2 regions of the Fictibacillus sp. WQ 8-8 genome follow, and region 2 is predicted to be linked to the other one. Evidence: a T-box and tRNA genes for the amino acid it is inferred to sense, from the RefSeq annotation. Region 2 holds a T-box; the other holds one or more tRNA genes.
The links. A T-box is a leader RNA that pairs with one kind of tRNA and senses whether it is charged. The one in region 2 lies ahead of M1K46_RS00490 (tryptophan--tRNA ligase), so its partner is inferred to be a tRNA-Trp.

Region 1 (2,131 bases), on a different contig from region 2:
GGTTGATAGGTCTGGTGTGGAAGCGTGGTGACACGTGGAGCTGACAGATACTAATCGGTCGAGGGCTTATCCTTATTAACAAAAGCGGTATGAACCGTTTATATCCGACAAGCGTTGGAGATCCTGACGAGAACACGTTTTTGGTGTTCGTAGGAGGGATTGAAACGACCTCGAGGATATGGTTCATGGAGCTGGACGTTAGCATCAGTGAAAGTTTGGATGGAAAGTTATCTAGTTTTGAGGGAATATACCTCAAAATATGTCTGGTGGCGATAGCGAAGAGGTCACACCCGTTCCCATACCGAACACGGAAGTTAAGCTCTTCAGCGCCGATGGTAGTTGGGGGCTTCCCCCTGTAAGAGTAGGACGTTGCCAGGCTTATATTATTCCACAGTAGCTCAGTGGTAGAGCTATCGGCTGTTAACCGATCGGTCGTAGGTTCGAGTCCTACCTGTGGAGCCATATTTTGGAGAGCTGTCCGAGTGGCCGAAGGAGCACGATTGGAAATCGTGTATACGGTTACCGCCGTATCAAGGGTTCAAATCCCTTGCTCTCCGCCATAACTTTTCAACATATGGCCCGTTGGTCAAGCGGTTAAGACACCGCCCTTTCACGGCGGTAACACGGGTTCGAATCCCGTACGGGTCACCATTTTTTATACATATAACTTTTTCGGAGGATTAGCTCAGCTGGGAGAGCACCTGCCTTACAAGCAGGGGGTCGGCGGTTCGAACCCGTCATCCTCCACCATTAATACTTAACTTTTTCTACATTCAAGAATTTGCTTGTAGAGGAAGAGACAGTCATTAACTCGGACATATCGTCCGTAAGCTTAATATTATCGCGGGGTGGAGCAGTCTGGTAGCTCGTTGGGCTCATAACCCAAAGGTCGCAGGTTCAAATCCTGTCCCCGCAACCAAAATGGACTCGTGGTGTAGTGGTTAACATGCCTGCCTGTCACGCAGGAGATCGCCGGTTCGACCCCGGTCGGGTCCGCCATTTTGGCTCGATAGCTCAGTCGGTAGAGCAGAGGACTGAAAATCCTCGTGTCGGCGGTTCGATTCCGTCTCGAGCCACCATTTTTTTTGCCGGTTTAGCTCAATTGGTAGAGCAACTGACTTGTAATCAGTAGGTTGGGGGTTCAAGTCCTCTAGCCGGCACCACTTTTCTTTTCAAGAACTGTAAGAAATTTCTTCTTGAAGAATAGATGAATTTGTATTAAAATAGGATTTGTCTCTCATGGAGGGGTAGCGAAGTGGCTAAACGCGGCGGACTGTAAATCCGCTCCTTTGGGTTCGGCGGTTCGAATCCGTCCCCCTCCACCATCTAAATTTTAGTTGCACATTAACAATTTAGGGGCATAGTTTAAAGGTAGAACGAAGGTCTCCAAAACCTTTGGTGTGGGTTCAATTCCTACTGCCCCTGCCATGTGGCGATTGTGGCGAAGTGGTTAACGCACCGGATTGTGATTCCGGCATTCGTGGGTTCAATTCCCATCAGTCGCCCCATATGATGGGCTATAGCCAAGTGGTAAGGCAACGGACTTTGACTCCGTCACTCGTAGGTTCGAATCCTGCTAGCCCAGCCATCAATGCGGAAGTAGTTCAGTGGTAGAATACAACCTTGCCAAGGTTGGGGTCGCGGGTTCGAATCCCGTCTTCCGCTCCATATTATCTTGTTTGTTTCTGGCGGCATAGCCAAGTGGTAAGGCCAGGGTCTGCAAAACCCTTATCCACCGGTTCGAATCCGGTTGCCGCCTCCACTACATAATTCCCCAGCGCCGGGGTGGTGGAATTGGCAGACACACAGGACTTAAAATCCTGCGGTAGGTGACTATCGTGCCGGTTCGAGTCCGGCCCTCGGCACCATAATATTTTATAACTTAACTGCCTAATGATTAATTGCATGCCGGTGTGGCGGAATTGGCAGACGCGCACGACTCAAAATCGTGTTCCCTTGGGAGTGTCGGTTCGACCCCGACCACCGGTACCATTACATAACTAATCAGCATGTATATAAAAGACTTCTTACACTTGTAAGAGGTCTTTTTTTGCGTTCATCAATACGACTAAAATAAGTAAGAATCGTGTTCCTAAAATCGTGTTCCTTATATTTGCTTGGGAGGTTGAAA
Region 2 (12,348 bases):
GAGTATAGGAAAGCCCGAGGTGCAGGATGTTCATTTCCACTCTTCCCTGCCCATATCCGGTATCAGCAAGCATACCTTCTGAATCAATGTCTTCCTTCTTCAGTGAAGAATTTTCGAAATCCAGATCAAACGGCATGTCTTCATTAAAACCAAACTTTTCTGCGCCTTTCACCATGTCTTCTTTTCCGATGGCCAGCGCTGTTTGGGCAAAGTAAATGTTATCGGAATACATGAGGGCTTTCTCCAGATTAACAGATGGCACCGCAGAAACCCGGGTTACAAATTTCTTATCCCAGCCTTTCTTCTGCCACTTTTTCCCGGAGATGGCGACTTCCTTGTTTGGATTCAGCTTATTGGTCTCCAGACCGATGGATGCCGTAATCGGCTTAAACGTGGATCCAGGGGCATACGTGTAAGCAAAACGGTTTAACATCGGTTTCTTCGGATCTTTTTCAAGCTTCTGGTATTGTGAACCCGAGATCCCCAGTACAAAATCATTCGGATCGAAACCCGGGCTGTTCACAAGGGCAAGAACCTCTCCTGTTACAGGATTGATGGCCGAAGCTGTTCCGACATCCTTTTTCATCTGATTGTAGAGGTCGCTTTGCAGATACATATCAATGTTCAGTGTTACTGATTTTCCATCCACCGCTTCTTTCTTGGCAACCGTTCGTTTTTCGTTTTCACCAGAATCAACGATCCTGATCAATCCGCCGTTTTTCCCGCGGAGCTGCTTTTCATAAAATTTCTCAAGGCCTCTTCTTCCGATCACATCGGTAGATTCGTAGCCTTCAGATTTTAATTTTTCAAGCTCTTCTGCTTTAATCGGCTGCACAAATCCTGTTAGATGGGATCCCGCTTCTTTATACGGATACACTCTCGTCTCGATGGACTGAGTGCTCACTCCCTTGATTTTCGCGACTTTTTTAAGACGAGGGTCTTCCTCAGCAATGGTCTTAATCGGTACAAAGAATCCAGGCTGCACCCATGAAGCATTCAGAGCGTTATCGATGGTCTTCTTATCAATACCAAGCACTTTTGCGAGCTGTTCCTTGCTTGCGTCTTTATTTGCTGGTAGATTTTGAGGGACAATCCCTACCTGGGAAGCCACTCCATTAACAGCGAGTCCATTTCCATTGCGGTCAAGGATTTCTCCCCGCTTCGCTTTGTTCGTTTGAACCCTCACTTTATCTCCCTTTGCCATGCCCGGGAAGATCTGTGAATAATCCCAATCAATGTACCAGTCTTTCTTGTTTTTCTTTTCCTGCTCTTTCATTTTTATTTTATTCTTGTACTGAACTGGGCCAGCGAGCGTATCCATTTTTACGTTGTATGTATATGTGATGTTTCCGTTCTTGTCCGGCTCAGGCTCTTCTTTCGGGATAAGAGGTTTGATCGAAACATCTTGTGCTTTAATCCCGCCATAAATCGCTGAGTATTTCTTCACAAACTCATCCTTTGTAATCTCTTTTTTGCTCTTGTCTGACAGCATACTGTACATCTTATCAAACTTCATAGACTGCCAGTTTTTCATGTAATCTTTTAATCTCGGCTCCGGTTTAGGACCGTCCGAACAGCCGGCGATCACCATGAGCATCAGCGCTATGAAAAATATACCTAACCTATGTTTCAATGATATTCCCTCCTGGCTACTTCACTTTCTGTTTCTATTTTAATCCAATTAAAAAAATAACCGAAGCAATAACCCCTCACTTCAGCTTTCGTTTTATAAATCTTTTTTTGGACGCCAATAATCTTCTGCTGTCATGCTAAAATACTGAAGCTCCATATTCCATAGGCTTATATCCTTTTCCCAGGCCATCCCAACTTTTTTCAGAACCTTTCCTGAACCTTGGTTTGCAGGCATTGCAAGCCCAATTAATCGGTTGAGATGCAGTCTTTCAAACACAGCTTTTACACAGGCTGCCGCTGCCTCGGCTGCAAATCCTTGGCCCCAGCTTTCCCTGCTGAAAGCATATAAAAGTTCGACTTCATCCAAATCTTTTACATAATTCAATCCGCAATGGCCGATCAGTTCCCCATCTTTCATCTGAACGGCAAACGTTCCAAATCCACGGTCCTCCCAGCCTTTAATAAAAAAAGCCATCATTCGCATCGCTTCTTCAGGTGAATAAGCCCCCCGTTTGGGTAAATACCTTCCTACCTCATCCTGCCCAAGCACCCGTGCATAGTTTTCAGCATCTTTTTCTTCATCAAACATTCGCAGGATCAGCCGATCGGTGACGAGAGTCTGAACCGAGTCCATTCCATTTCCTCCCCGTGATTGCTCTTTTCTATCATGCTACCATACACTCAATGAAAAGTATGACTTTTTGGGATGAACAGGTTAATCCTTCTAATAAAACGGGAAAACACAAACTAATAAATTCCAAGTAAAGAGGTGTCCGTCTGATGAACAGTGGTAACTGGTATGTAGAGAGACGTGCAAATTATAAAACGTGGAAAGAACGGTTTGATAAGGAAATGACGATGCAGCAGTCACTGATCTATGGAGTGCCTACGGTTCTTATGATTCTTTGTATCTTTCTCAAATAAGTTTGGTTAACAATGTTGGAGCCCTCTGAAGTGGATGGGATGGAAGAGCCTCATTCATTCGCCAGCTGCCTCCATCCTCACGGTAAATGAAAAAAACTTGAGGGTCTCTTTCAAGCATCAGTTTGAGATGAGTATCTGGATGGAATTCATGAATAAGCTTTTTCAATTAAAATAAAGACCTTCATCTCCTTATGTGAGATGAAGGTCTTTTATTCAGTATTTCAAGATGTCTTACTTTGGCCGTTCAAGCGTGAAAGTCTCCCCAAGTTTTGAGTAATTATTGCCCGCTAGCCTGCTGACAGGCTTTAATCCTGCAGCATCAATGCGGCCTTCTTCGTACAAATCTTCTCTGATATGATAGTGGACGATTTCCCCGATGAGCAGATCACATGCCGGATTTTCTTCACTTCCGCCAAGCGGAATGGACTGCTCCAGGACACACTCCAAGCGGATGCTTGCTTCTTTTAAGGCTGGAACAGCTACTTTAGTGCTCTTAATTGGGGTAAGTCCGGCCAGTTCGACCTCACTCTCATCCGGCGGAAGGCTTGCGGCTGTCTGATTGATGGCTTCTACATAGCTTTCATCCGAGATATGAACAACAAATTCACCAGCCTCCATTGCATTCCTTGCCGTATCTTTCGGCTGGCCGTCCGCTCTCTGAACGGAAACAGAAATGAGCGGAGGAGTTGAACTGACTATATTAAAATAACTGAAAGGCGCCGCATTCAAAATACCCTCTTTTGTTGTGGTAGTAACAAAAGCGACCGGCCTCGGAATGATACTTCCTGTAAGAAACTTATAGTTTTCTTTAGCGGACAAACTTTTTGGATCGATCGATTTCATGCAGATTCCCCTCTCTCGCGATTAGCTTTTAGAGTAATACTTTTGAAACCAGTCCCGTGCAGCCTCTGCCTCAGGCTGTGTGAGCTGATGGCCGTAATCTCCCCAGTACGTTTCCACATTCGCTCCTGCTCCTTGCAAGAGGCTTTCCAGTTCTTCCGTCTCCTGTGGAGGGCAGATCGGGTCATTTTTACCGGCACCGATAAATATCGCTGCATTCTCGAGATTTGGCAGTGTGATTCCTCTTAATGGCACCATGGGATGATGAAGGATTGCGCCGCGCAATTCTCCTTTATAGTGAAATAAAAGGCTTCCGGCGATATTCGCACCATTCGAATAGCCGACCGCTACGATATTCTGCCGGTCAAACTCATATTCATCGGCCGCATGATCTAAAAAGTCATGCAGCTCTTTCGTGCGGAATTTCAAGTCTTCTTCATCGAAGACCCCTTCAGCCAACCTTCTAAAGAAGCGATGCATTCCATTTTCAGTGACATTTCCTCTGACACTTAATATAGAAGATTCCGGTGAGATCATTGAGGCGAGCGGCAATAAATCCTCTTCCGTACCACCTGTTCCATGGAGCAGAAGCAATACTGGTGCCTTTTCGTTTCTTCCTTTGTTAAATAAATGCCTCATTTTACTTCATCCTCCTTTAAAACCCGAACTTCTGCCGGCATAAGCACAGATTCAATCTTTTCCCGCTCTGGCTCAAGCCACGGAGGAAGAAGAAGATTTTTACCCATAATGTCTTTCGGCTCGTCACGTGCAAATCCAGGCGGATCAGTCGCGATTTCAAAAAGAATACCACCTGATTCGCGGAAATAGATCGCATTAAAATATTGACGGTCAATAACTGGTGTTACTTCAAAACCGCTCTGCTGAACATGTGATCTCCAGCTTTCATGGTCCTCATTATCGGAAGCCCGCCATGCGATATGATGAACTGTACCGGCACCCATCGTTCCTCTTCCAACGGCTGACGTTTTAATGTCAATGATATTTCCCAGATCGGATGCAGCTCTAAACCTGATGAAATCATCGTCTTCACCTGCTTTTTCCAAGCCCATGACATCAGTCAGCAATCTCATCGTTTTTTGAGGAGCACCTGACAACAATACCGCACCGCCAAATCCTTTGATGGCAACCTCGGCAGATACCCCTCCAAATGACCATGTACTGTTTTTTCCCTCACTGCGGCTTACCAATTCAAGATGAAGTCCATGGGGGTCATCAAAGGCTAAATACTGCTCGCCAAAGCGCTCTGTTTTTTCAAAAGCTACGTTAAATTTAGTTAGGCGCTCTTCCCAGAAGGTTAATGCTCCTTCAGGTACCACGAACGCCGTGACACCCACCTGTCCCGCTCCTGTTCTTCCACTATACGCGCTAGGCCAAGGAAAGAAAGTCATAATCGTCCCTGGCGAGCCTTCCTCGTCTCCAAAATAGAGATGGTACGTACCCGGGTCATCAAAGTTTACGGTTTTCTTTACGAGGCGCAGCCCCAGCACTCCAGCATAAAAATCAAGGTTTTCCTGTGGATTCCCAACAATAGCTGTAATGTGGTGAATTCCACTTGTCCTTTTTTCCACAATCATATCTCCCTTCATATATACCCTGTTACTATTCCCTTTTATAATGAACAAACACTTCAACTTACTTATAGTAAGCATAATAACAAACGTAACTTACTTATGTCAAGCGCTTTACACGTTATCAACTTTTATGGTTTTTATAAACTGAAAGCGGATAAAGAGGTTACTTATTCCATTTTAGAACGCTAAATACGAACATTAAAATTAATTTTTAATTAAAGGTTCGTAAATTTTATTGTTTTTGTTTTCAGAATTTGATATAGTTACTAAGGTTGAGTGAAACAACACGCAGAAGCTTGAACTCGGGAGGTTCTTTTTATGAATAACAAATATGATGTCATTGTGGTTGGAGCTGGTCCGGCCGGAATATTTTCTTGCTATGAATTAACTCGCAAAATGCCGGAAGCCAACATTTTATTGATCGATAAAGGCCATGATATTTATTCAAGAAACTGCCCGATCCTGCAAAAGAAAATTCAAAAGTGCCCGCCTGCTGCCGGAAGAAAAGAATTTGCCGGCTGCCTTCCAGCCTGTTCGATTACGAATGGCTTTGGAGGAGCAGGAGCATACTCTGATGGAAAGTTTAATATTACAAGTGAGTTTGGCGGCTGGATGACTGATTACCTGCCGGATGAAACCGTGATTGATCTTATAAAATATGTAGACAGCATTAACCTTGAACATGGAGCGACAGAAACCATTACTGACCCGCTGACTGATGAAGTGAGAGATATCGAGAAGCGCGCGTATGCTGCTGGATTGAAGCTTCTCCGTGCACAGGTCCGCCACCTTGGAACGGAACAGAACCTTGCTATTCTGACCAGCATCTATGAATACTTAAAAGAAAAAATCGAAATGCGCTATAAAGCAGAAGTATTGGATCTTGTTACAGAAAAAGTGGATGGCACGCACAAAGCAACTGGCGTGGAATTAAAAGACGGAACGATCCTCTCTGCGGATAAAATCGTCATCGTTCCAGGCCGCGATGGCTCATCATGGCTCACCAAGATTCTGAAAAAACGCCGGCTGAAAATGGCAGCTAACCAAGTGGACATCGGTGTCCGTGTAGAAACGTCAAACGTGGTGATGGAGGAAATCAACGAGCATTTATATGAAGGGAAATTTGTGTTCAACACGTCTGTCGGCACAAGAGTCCGAACGTTCTGCAGCAATCCGTCAGGACACGTAGTGGTCGAGAACCATTCAGGCATCATGCTGGCAAACGGGCATGCCTACAAAGACCCTGCTCTCGGAAGCCCGAATACCAACTTTGCTCTGCTTGTGTCCCATAAATTTGATGATCCATTTGATGAGCCGACGGAATATGCACATGAAGTATCGAGGCTTGCTAACCAGTTATCCTCTGGAGGCTTGGTCGTACAAAAGTACGGAGATATTAAGAAAGGCCGCCGTTCCACAGAAAAACGGATCAAAGAAGGCTTTCTTAATCCAACAATGAAAGAGGCGGTTCCTGGTGACCTCGGTTTAGTTCTTCCTTATAACACAATGAAAAGCCTGATTGAAATGACAGAGGCACTGAATGAAGTTACCCCTGGTATTTCTTCAGAACATACATTATTTTATGGAGTAGAGGCCAAATTCTATTCTGCCCGGCCGAAGCTGAATGACCGTTTTGAATCAGAGATTTCCGGCCTCTATGTCGGCGGAGACGGCGCCGGGATTACGCGAGGACTTGCACAGGCGAGCGCGTGCGGAGTCTGGATCGCTCGTGATATCGCTGATAAATTGAACACAAAAGAAAAGGAACTGGTGGTCATCTATTAATGGCAGACTGGAGGACCGTTATTTACGGTTCTCTTTTTTTATGGGGCTGTTTTCGTAATCTTTATTGCTCTAGGTAGTGGTTGATATCCGTTCCAGGCTGCTCGCTTTCCGCGAGGCGGGCGGTGAGCCTTACCGGCGCCAGCGCCTACTTTCTCGGCGCATAGCGCCTGTGGGTCTCACCTGTCCCGCTTCCCCCGCAGGACAAGGAAGGCTTCGGCAGCGTTATATCGCACGAAGAAAATGTGAAATTCATTTTCGAGGAGTCTCGCACCTTGCACTCCAATCAACTTATCAATGAAGCTTTTTACAAAAATGTTCCCAAAGCAGAAAGAGCCTTTATATAAATGTTTGAGAGTGAGCTGCCTTGCGTTACACTAGAAGTAGAATCTTTCAAAGGAGCTGTTTCGTATGTGTGGCAGATATTCTTTGTATGCGGATATGCATTTTATTCAGGAAGAGTTTGATATCACCATTCCCAAAACCTTGCCTCAGCGCTTTAACATCGCTCCATCACAAAACGTGCTTGTTATTACCTCGGATGGAAGGACACGAAAAGCGGAAATGCACCGCTGGGGGCTGATTCCCTTTTGGGCGAAAGATCCCAAGATCGGCTACAAGATGATCAACGCCCGGGCCGAAACGGTGGATGAGAAGGCTTCATTTAGAGGTCCCTTGAAAAATAAGCGTTGTCTCGTGATAGCCGATGGCTTTTATGAATGGAAAAGAGAAGACAAACAAAAGCAGCCGTTTCATATCCGGCTGAAAAACCGTAAACCTTTTGCCTTTGCAGGCCTCTGGGATCAATGGGAACAAAATGGAGAAGTGATTACGTCCTGTACTCATATCACAACACGCCCGAATGCATTGATGAAAGACCTCCACGACCGCATGCCGGTCATCCTGACAAAAGAAGCAGAAGAAAGCTGGCTGGATCCTTCCATTCAGGATAACGAGTACTTAAAATCTCTCCTCACTCCATATGATAGTGAACAGATGGAGGCATTTGAAGTATCACCGGTTGTCAACTCACCGAGACATGACGTGAAGGACTGCGTTGTACCTTTATTAAATTTTTAGCTTGATTTATCAATATCCATCATTTAACATTATGGAAACGATACATGGCTATGAAGAAGAAGAGTAGATGGCACGTACACTTCAGAGAGCTGGCGGTTGGTGAGAGCCAGTGTGGAAATGCGATTGAATGGGCTTCTGAGCCTCAAACCGAAACCGCTGGGAGTAGGCTTTGACGGAAGGTCTCGCCGTTAGAAGGAGACAGGTATTCGGTCTTTGGATACTGTTAAAGCGGACTGCTTAGAGTAGTTCATCAAGGTGGCACAACGGGGTTTCTCGTCCTTAATCAGGATGAGGAGCCCCTTTTTTATTGGACAGGAGGAAATTAAATGGAGAAAAAAATTGTACTGACTGGAATCAAGTCTACCGGAAGGCCGCACATCGGAAATTATATTGGAGCCATTAGACCAGCTCTCCAGCTGGCTGAAAACGATGCCTATTCACCTTATTACTTTATTGCAGACTACCACTCTTTAACAACGGTTCAACATGCAAAGCAATTCAAGGATTATGTATATGGCATTGCGGCAACCTGGCTTGCACTCGGTCTTGACCCCGAAAAATCAACCTTTTACCGCCAGGCAGATGTTCCAGAAATTTTGGAGCTCGCATGGATTCTCTCCTGCCTCACACCAAAAGGTTTGATGAACCGCGCCCACGCTTATAAAGGTTTGATTGAGGAAAACCGGCAGAATGGTCTCGAGCAGGATTCGGGTATCAATATGGGTGTGTTTACGTATCCCATCTTAATGGCCGCAGATATTTTATTGTTTCAATCGGATATTGTCCCTGTCGGCAAAGACCAGATTCAGCACGTGGAAATCGCCAGAGACATCGCCGGACATTTCAACCATATATATGGCGAGACATTCAAAATGCCTGAATACAAGGTTGACGAAGAAACTTCAGTCGTTCCGGGGCTTGATGGCAGGAAGATGAGTAAGAGCTATAACAATACGATTCCTCTTTTTAGTGAGGAGAAAGAGTTAGAGAAACTGATCAAACGGATTGAGACGGATTCTAGTTTACCTGAGGACCCAAAAGACCCAGCTCGTTCATCTTTGTTCTTAATCTATAAAGAATTTGCATCAGAAGCGCAGGTGAAGAGGATGCGTGAGAGATATGAGAATGGAGTTGGCTGGGGAGAGGTTAAAAAAGAATTGTTTCATGTTATGAACGCCTATTTGGAAACACCAAGGCAGCGTTATATAGAACTCATGAACAACCCGAGGAAAATGGATGAAATTCTCCTGCACGGAGCTGAAAAAGCTCGCCGGCGGGCGAGACCATTTCTTGAAGAGGTTAAGGAAAAGATAGGTTGCTGAGTGACGGCTTCCGCCCATTATTTGGTTCAGCCGCCCGGTTCCTCTCTCAAAAAAGGCCGCCTCAAAGGCGGCTTTTTCCTATTCTTACACTCTTTCTCATGAAACGTCATATCGTTGTGATTTTCTTCCCTTTGTTTTCAAAGAATAGACAGCTACAGCAATTGCAATGATAAAAACGGCCAGGCCGAGAAGGCTCGCCTTATGAACAAATGCGGTAACAAGGTACCATTTTGCACCTACCGTTCTGCCGATCATGATGAACAGAAAACTCCAGATAAATGCACCGATATACGCATAAAAGGCGAATACACGATACGGAAGCGAGGACATCCCTGCAAAATAGGCTGTGAGATGCCGGATTCCTGGAATAAAGTATCCAAACATGATTAATGGTTTTCCGAAACGCTGAAAGTAAGATTGTGAGGTGTGTATTTTATGTGTTGATAAGTGAAATTTCGGTCCATATTTAAGCAATAAGGGTAAACCAAAGCTCTTTCCGAGCCAATAGTTGATCGTAATCCCGGTCGCTGATCCAGCAAAAGCGGCGAGCAGTGTCAAAGCAAAAGAAACTTCACCCGAGTAAACGATATAACCGGCAAAGGTCAGCAGGAACTCATCCGGCACTGGAAGACCGATCACACCAAGCGCAAGAAGGAAATACAGTGCAAAATACCCGTAATGATGAAAAAGATTTTGTAAAAAGATCTCCATACAACACCAACTAGTTTAGGATAGTATCTCTATCTTACCGAAAATATACAATTTTGTATCGTTTTTTTACAATTCTTTTATTTTCCAATCCAAAAGACTCCTTTTTTCGACATTATAAATCTCTCTTCTTTTTCACTTCATATGTCATATACATGTTAAGGAGATGAATTGGACAAAGGGTGAAATCATGGGAAAATTTCTAAAAGGAACACTTATTTTATCTTTGGCAATGCTCTACACAAAAGTCGTGGAATTTGTAGTAAGCGTCCTTCTCGCAAGATCATTGGGCAGTGAAGGCATGGGATTTTACATGATGGCACTGCCGGTAATCGGACTGCTGATCACGATTGCCGCTCTTGAATTTCCAACGGCCCTCTCAAAGGTTTTGGCCGAAGAGGAAGTACATCAGAATGACAAACAGAGGCTCCAGATCGTTAAGGTATCGTTTTACGTCATCATGGGATTAAGCCTGCTCCTTGTGCTGATCAGTGCGGCCGTTACGCTGGTGCTTTTAAAATGGGAGACCATTGATACTCGGCTCGGGTATCCTTTGCTTGCTCTCATCCCGATCGTGCCGGTCATAGGAACGACCTCTATTCTGAAAGGCTACTTCAGCGGACTTCAAAAAATGAAGCCCATAGCAATCGCTCAGCTTTTAGAAAAAACGGCGCAGCTGAGTTTTATTTTTTACGTCCTGCAATATATGAAAGGTTTGCCATTAGAATATAGAGTTGTTGCTGCTGTATTGGGTATTGGGGCCGGTGAGCTTGTCTCACTGTTTTTCTTTTCAACGTCGTTTTTACTAGGGCAGCGAAACTTAAAAGATGTTTCGAAATCAGATTTCACACCTGTTCCGCGCAGGAGCATCTTAAAAAAGCTGTTTCAAGTAAGCCTTCCTACGACTGGAGTCCGCATCCTGAACGCCCTTACTGCTGCAGTGAATCCGATTTTGATCACGCAAAGTTTAATGTTCGCCGGAATTACAGCATCAATCGCCACTAAACAGTATGGCATGCTTACGGCGTTTGCGATGACGATCGGCTACTTTCCGGGATTTATCGGATATTCACTGTATGTTTCACTCGTTCCTTCCATTTCCGAAGCACGCTCCAAACAGGATGAAGCAGGGCTGCATCAGCGGATCCACCAGGCTTTTCATATTACCTTTCTTTATGGCATTCCGTGCTCGATCGTGATGTATTTTTTTGCAGATGAACTTACCGTGCTCTTCTATCATTCTCCACAAGCCGGCCAGTTTCTGATGCTCCTCTCACCCTTTATTCTGTTTCATTATTTGCTTGCACCGCTTCAGGCCATCCTTTTTGGCCTGGGAAGGGCAAGAGATGTGTTCTCGCAAACCATATGGGTTAATATCCTGTCTATCCTGCTCATTCTTTCCCTTGCTTCACAAACGTCGTTTGGCATCCATGGGGTCATTATAGCAGTGAACTTTAGCGGGGTTTTACTTTCCTTCCTCCATTACCACACCATCGTGGAAGAGGTGAAGTTCAAGCCTAAGCTCGCAGAATACTTTACGTTCATTGCATCAGGAGTTGCAACCATCTGTCTGTGCGAACTTATGCATACCACCCACTATGAAAACCACCTGTCGATCACCCTCCTGCTGATCGTCGTGTTCTCCTTTTATTATGGAACGCTATTCCTGCTGCGGATGCTGCAAAATGGCATCGGCCGCCTTTGGATGAAACCTCAAAAATAAAAAGGACCTGATGAGCTCCCATCAGGTCCTTTTTTTACGCACGTTTCATTTTAACTTTATAGATAAGCCAAATAAGCAGCACTGCCGCTACAGCCGTGAGAATAGCGTAGAATCCCAGGTTGTGAAAGTACTGCTCAACAACACTCCACTTTCTGCCCAACTCCTTTCCGAGCATGATAAACGTGAAGCTCCAGACTAATCCACCTGAATAGGCATACAGCGCAAACCTTTTAAATTTCATGGCTGAAATACCCGCGATATAAGCAGTAATATGGCGGATTCCCGGAATAAAATAACCGATGATAATCATCAGGTTGCCATACTTTTGAAAATACCATTGTGTTTTTTCTATTTTTTCTTCCGTAATTCCAATTTTAGGGCCAAACGTTTTCAGAAATGGCAGACCAAGTTTATAGCCTAGAAAATAACTGACGGAGATTCCGGACATCGCTCCCAAAAAGGCAGACAACAAGGTCAATGCAAACCCTGTTTTTCCTTCGTAGACTAGATAGCCTGTAAAGGTGAGTAAAATTTCATCCGGAACCGGCAGACCAATTAAGCCAAAGGCAAGAGCAAGAAAGATACCGACATATTCATAGTGAATAATAAAATCCAAAATTGTTTTACTCATAGATTACCCCTATACGGTTTTGATGTCTGTCATTCTTTCACTGCCTTGCCTAGCTCAGCTGCACGTTCGTTGGTCGCTTGAACCGCCTTTTGGATCAGCTGTCCAAAATCAGCT

Region 1: it has a tRNA-Trp gene. The T-box ahead of M1K46_RS00490 (tryptophan--tRNA ligase) is inferred to sense a tRNA for this amino acid. The anticodon was not compared.

Annotation. Positions count from the first base shown of each region.
Region 1 covers NZ_JAMXKG010000006.1:340,965-343,095, reverse strand. The annotation lists partial or broken rRNA gene M1K46_RS16060 (23S ribosomal RNA) at 1-74, shown strand, start outside; rRNA gene rrf (5S ribosomal RNA) at 263-378, shown strand; tRNA gene M1K46_RS16050 (tRNA-Asn) at 388-462, shown strand; tRNA gene M1K46_RS16045 (tRNA-Ser) at 469-560, shown strand; tRNA gene M1K46_RS16040 (tRNA-Glu) at 577-651, shown strand; tRNA gene M1K46_RS16035 (tRNA-Val) at 675-750, shown strand; tRNA gene M1K46_RS16030 (tRNA-Met) at 843-919, shown strand; tRNA gene M1K46_RS16025 (tRNA-Asp) at 924-999, shown strand; tRNA gene M1K46_RS16020 (tRNA-Phe) at 1,004-1,079, shown strand; tRNA gene M1K46_RS16015 (tRNA-Thr) at 1,088-1,163, shown strand; tRNA gene M1K46_RS16010 (tRNA-Tyr) at 1,242-1,325, shown strand; tRNA gene M1K46_RS16005 (tRNA-Trp) at 1,355-1,428, shown strand; tRNA gene M1K46_RS16000 (tRNA-His) at 1,433-1,508, shown strand; tRNA gene M1K46_RS15995 (tRNA-Gln) at 1,514-1,588, shown strand; tRNA gene M1K46_RS15990 (tRNA-Gly) at 1,594-1,668, shown strand; tRNA gene M1K46_RS15985 (tRNA-Cys) at 1,688-1,762, shown strand; tRNA gene M1K46_RS15980 (tRNA-Leu) at 1,780-1,868, shown strand; tRNA gene M1K46_RS15975 (tRNA-Leu) at 1,908-1,992, shown strand.
Region 2 covers NZ_JAMXKG010000001.1:91,979-104,326, forward strand. The annotation lists gene M1K46_RS00450 (penicillin-binding transpeptidase domain-containing protein) at 1-1,633, opposite strand, end outside; gene M1K46_RS00455 (GNAT family N-acetyltransferase) at 1,727-2,266, opposite strand; gene M1K46_RS00460 (hypothetical protein) at 2,413-2,556, shown strand; gene M1K46_RS00465 (flavin reductase family protein) at 2,788-3,399, opposite strand; gene M1K46_RS00470 (alpha/beta hydrolase) at 3,421-4,035, opposite strand; gene M1K46_RS00475 (ring-cleaving dioxygenase) at 4,032-4,991, opposite strand; gene M1K46_RS00480 (NAD(P)/FAD-dependent oxidoreductase) at 5,307-6,773, shown strand; gene M1K46_RS00485 (SOS response-associated peptidase) at 7,182-7,850, shown strand; T-box leader at 7,892-8,134, shown strand; gene M1K46_RS00490 (tryptophan--tRNA ligase) at 8,177-9,172, shown strand; gene M1K46_RS00495 (DedA family protein) at 9,269-9,883, opposite strand; gene spoVB (stage V sporulation protein B) at 10,071-11,603, shown strand; gene M1K46_RS00505 (DedA family protein) at 11,638-12,234, opposite strand; gene proC (pyrroline-5-carboxylate reductase) at 12,264-12,348, opposite strand, start outside.